Regions from separate parts of the Paenibacillus sp. TY11 genome, predicted to be linked through region 2. Evidence: riboswitches for the same ligand, from Rfam matches in the RefSeq annotation. Region 2 holds a riboswitch; the other holds the start of a gene.
The links. Region 2 has a riboswitch for FMN ahead of ribE (riboflavin synthase). Riboswitches for the same ligand answer to the same signal wherever they lie in the genome.
Positions count from the first base shown of each region.

Region 1: it holds a riboswitch for FMN, as region 2 does, so the genes downstream of both, AC6EJC_RS04480 (DMT family transporter) here and ribE (riboflavin synthase) in region 2, are expected to answer to the same signal.

Region 1 is NZ_JCBAIQ010000003.1:50,292-52,698, forward strand. Features, by position in the region: gene AC6EJC_RS04470 (ABC transporter ATP-binding protein) at 1-238, shown strand, start outside; gene AC6EJC_RS04475 (ABC transporter permease) at 231-926, shown strand; FMN riboswitch at 1,049-1,193, shown strand; gene AC6EJC_RS04480 (DMT family transporter) at 1,366-2,313, shown strand.
Region 2 is NZ_JCBAIQ010000002.1:78,023-80,429, forward strand. Features, by position in the region: gene ribB (3,4-dihydroxy-2-butanone-4-phosphate synthase) at 1-424, opposite strand, end outside; gene ribE (riboflavin synthase) at 483-1,148, opposite strand; FMN riboswitch at 1,480-1,656, opposite strand; gene AC6EJC_RS02530 (IDEAL domain-containing protein) at 1,725-2,192, opposite strand.

The sequences.
Region 1 (2,407 bases), on a different contig from region 2:
ATTTTCAACCAACGATTGCAAAAAGGCAGTTTACGTCCTCTCCCATCATCTGAATCTAAATAACATTCGGGTACTGAACGAGCAAAGTGTACGTATTTACGATACAAGTGTACCGCAAAAGCAAATTACGAGAACCCTCATTATAAATGATGTTGAGGTGGATTCCATTCATCAGAAAAACAGTACGCTGGAAGACTACTTTTTGCGTCTGCTAAATGGAGGTGATCTCCATGCTTAAATTGATGCAGCTGGAGCTGAAAAAATTTCATCTGGCGGGATATATCCGTTCAGCCCTGATCGCCAATGCCTGTATTCTCGGGCTGATCTGGATCATTGCACTGGACAGCCCAAGTGAAGAAGTGCCCGAATTCACACAGTACGCTCAACTTCTGGATCTCATGGACAACTTTGTCAGAGCCACCTTTATCATATTTGCCTCTGTTTTGCTGTGCCGTTTTATTGTAGACGAATTCAAGTCCAAGTCGATTACCATCTTGTTCATGTACCCCATTCACCGCAAAAAGCTGATGATTGCCAAACTCCTGATCGTGCTGTTGTTTACGTTCCTGTCCATAATTATATCGGAAATTGTCATTACGGCTGGCATTCATCTGCTTAACCAGTTTGTTGTTATTATACCCGATCAGCTTACTCTTGCTGTATTGGGCCAGCAATCAGTTCGGACGCTGATCAATGCCGTTGCCGCCAGCTTTATGGGGCTAATTCCACTGTATATGGGAATGCGAAAATATTCTGTACCCACAACCATTGTGACCTCGATCCTGATTGTAGCATTGCTTTTCTCCAATAATAACCTCCCTTCACTTAGCTCCATTGCCCTCGTGCAAGTCGGGTTTTCTGTGCTGGGAATGCTGGTCGCTTATGCGGCGATTCGACGCATTGAGTATAAGGATATTACCTCGTAATATGTAATTTAGTAGAGCGCTTTCGAAAAATAGTTGAAAATCATTGTTAAATATACACACATTTTTCACTGGACTTCATTCTAAAACAGGTATATCCTATAGGAGAAATTAAAAAACGGAATAAGGATCTTCGGGGTAGGGTGAGATTCCCAACCGGCGGTATGGCTCATGGAGCTAAGCCCGCGACTCTGTATCCCGCAACAGGATACGGACTGATTTGGTGAGATGCCAAAGCCGACGGTAAAGTCCGGATGGAAGAAGATCGAAATATGAACATGCCGCGAAGTGGATGAATTCTGCCTTATTGGTTTTGCAGTAACTTCATTTAACTTGCATAAAGCGGCAAGTTTATTTGATCAACCCCCGTCTTGCATGGCCTCTCGCCATCGACGGGGGTTTTTGTGCCACCGGTCCTGTATTCGCAAGGAGCTAATTGAGTATGAGTCAATCATCAACTGTGCTAACATCCAAAGGTTTTGATCGTAGCTCCCACATGAAAAGCGGTTTTTGGCTAGTCGCGATTGGAGCGGCCTTGTGGGGCGCAGACCCGCTGTTTCGTATTATTTTGCTAAAATCATTTACTTCAACACAAATTGTACTGATGGAGCATGTGCTGCTCTTTATCGCTCTGACACCGGTGCTGTGGAAGCATCGTGAGGAACTCAAAGCGGTACGGCTTCGTCAAGTTTTCGCTATTTTGTTCGTCTCGTGGGGCGGCTCGGCTCTGGCCAGCGTGATTTTCACCATGGCACTCAGCAACGGTGATCTTAACGCTGTGCTTCTGCTCCAGAAGCTTCAACCGTTGGTCGCTATTATTCTGGCCCGCGTTATATTGAAGGAAATGCTACCGCGTTATTTTGGAATATTAATTGTCGTCGCTCTGTTCGGGACATATCTTCTGACCTTCGGTTGGTCGCTCCCCTTTGGGCATGTTAATGATTTTGTCCACGTCGGCAGTCTGCTTGCACTGGGTGCAGCGGTTCTGTGGGGCGGTTCGACAGTGATGGGAAGCTACTTGCTTCGTTCGATGAAATATGAGACGGTGACCTCCCTGCGCTTCATGGTGGCTCTCCCTCTGCTGATTGTCCTCACCTCTGTGGAGCATGCGCCATGGAATATGCCTGCCGGTACATGGGCGGGCGCAGCTGTGATTATCAATCTGCTATTGCAGGCATTGCTTCCGGGTCTTCTTAGCTTGTTGCTGTATTACAAAGGTCTAAGTACGACCAAAGCGTCCTATGCTACAATGGCAGAATTGAGCTTTCCCATGGTTGGTGTCGTGATTAACTGGATCGCATTTCAGCAAATCGTTACTGTAGCGCAATTAACTGGTTTTATGCTCATCTGGATTACGCTCTTTATGATTTCACGTCAGCAAAAAAATTAACAGGTTGAATGTCCCTTTCATGACTCACCCAAGCCAAATCGTGAAGATGCCTTTGCATCTCCGATTTGGCTTTTTATGTATTAGTATTAATATT
Region 2 (2,407 bases):
TTCCTGTGATTGCTTCGTCGGCCAAGGCACGTACGGTCAAGGAGCGCTCTGCCGCTGAAATCCCCGTTGTTGTCTCCATATGATCTACTGATACCGTAAAGGCGGTACCATGGAAATCCGTATTTTGCTCTACCATAGGATGCAATTCCAATGCCTCGGCTCTCTGCCGTGTGATCGGCACACAGACCAACCCGCGACCTTCTGTAATCATGAAATTAATAACCTCGGGCGACGCTTTTTCAGCCAAAGCGATAAAATCGCCTTCATTTTCCCGCTGTTCATCATCCACTACAATAACGACTTTACCGTTCTTTAAATCCTCCAACGCTTCTTCGATGGAATCCAAACGAATCTCTTCGTCATGTTCCACCTCGCCATGCTCCATGACGTTCGCCGTTGCACTTGTTTGGCTATCTCTATCCATAACCCTTTCCTCCTTATGGCTGTGCCACGAATGCTCCTAACCGGTTTACCTTTCTATATCAGGCAAAGCCGTGTTTCGCCAAATAGTCCAAACCAAGAGGAGCTTTTTCTACTCCCTCCGTCGCCGCTGAACCTCTGTAATTTAAAAGCTGTTCCACATATTTGCCCAAAATATCGCATTCAATATTGACGGTATCTCCCTCACGTTTGGCTTTTAAGGCTGTTTCGGATAAGGTATGGGGTATGATGGATACGGCAAAGGTATCTCCCGTACGCTGCGCGACTGTGAGGCTAATACCATCAATTGTGATTGACCCTTTGAGAAGAATATATTTGAATAATGTTTGATTTTTAGGCTCAACTTCGAACACAACCGCATTCTGTTCTGATGTCACCCCGCGAATCGTACCCGTCCCGTCCACATGTCCTTGTACGATATGTCCTCCGAACCTTCCGCTCGCCGCCATCGCCCGCTCCAGATTGACTCGGCTACCGGATCTCAGTTCCTTCAGATTGCTGCTGCGAAAGGTTTCCGGCATCACATCAACCTTAAAGTCTTTAGTACCAATCTGTATCGCCGTCAGGCAAACGCCATTCACTGAGACACTGTCTCCTATTTTCAAATCGCCCAACACCACGGAACCCGAAATCCCCAGCACCATCGCTTCACCGCTTTTGGAAATAGTTTGAATGCAACCCACTTCCTCGACCAATCCGGTAAACATGCCTTCACTCCTTTCCACTACATTTCAGTTTATCCCTAATTCATCAGCTATAAGCGCAAAAAACCCCCAGTTCGGATTCAATCCGTCATGGGGGTGATGAGAGTCACATTTGTAGTATACAAGCGCAGTTCATATGCATCTTAAGACGACATGAAATCATAGGTTTGCCAATAGAAAGCATGACTGAGGATACAACCAAATACGCTCAGAACACCCATCAAAAAGAAAGCTTAAGCAAGCTATCGCCCGATGCTGTCCTACAACGAAATAAGCCGTACGTACATTTACGTATGCTAAAAATCGGCACATGTCACGTCATGCACATGCGCTTCGTATCCTTCTCCCATCCAGACTATACTGTCGGTCCCGGAATTGCACCAGGTCCACCTTCTGCTGATCGTTCATCAGCATCCGGGTCACGGACTAAGCCATGCTGTTTCTCACAGAAGCGATCCACAAACATGTCATCACCGTCGGTGGGGAATTTCGCCCCGCCCCGAAGGATCTTGCTCTTATTCAATTGAATTAACATTAAACTTGTTACGTATATTAGCACCGACTTCTAAAAAAAGCAAGTTATCTAATAGACGCTTCTGCTTTTGTTTTGACATATTGGCTGGAGAGTTCTTCAAACCAGGTTTTATCATTCATATGAAGCGCCAAATCAATCAGATCGGCCAGTTCTTCGATTCCGAGCTGTGTAGCATGGTCGAAGGTAATGACCGCTGAAGCGACGGGTCCTCGACCACCTTCAGAGCATGCGTCATAATCCAGTCGTACATCAACATGCCCGTCAATAAACTCGCATTTCAGAAAATAAATAATTTCGCACATTAAAATGGGACGCACCTGTGTTTCTAACACGCAATCCATCACCTTGGCGGAATAATGCTGGTTCGTCAGCGTGAATTTGTGTTCTGTCGCCGCCAGCGATGCCCGTCCAAAATCATCCGTAAATTTTAGTTCCACTGGTGTGATGTTCATAACCTTGGGGATTTGCTTCTTTATAATTTCGATTATTTCAACTGTATTCAGCTTAATCATTACCTGCACCTCATTGCGTCTTAAAATTCAGAAGAAGACTTTTATTTTCATGCCTCCTATAGGCCTTCACTCCTATATCGGAAATCATTACCTGTTTTTTTATGCTTCAACCCATAAACGACAAAAAAGATTCTTTGCGCAATAAACGCAAAGAATCTTAATCGAACCACTACAGTAACAGCGGCTAACAATGTTAATCGATGATTATGCAAAAA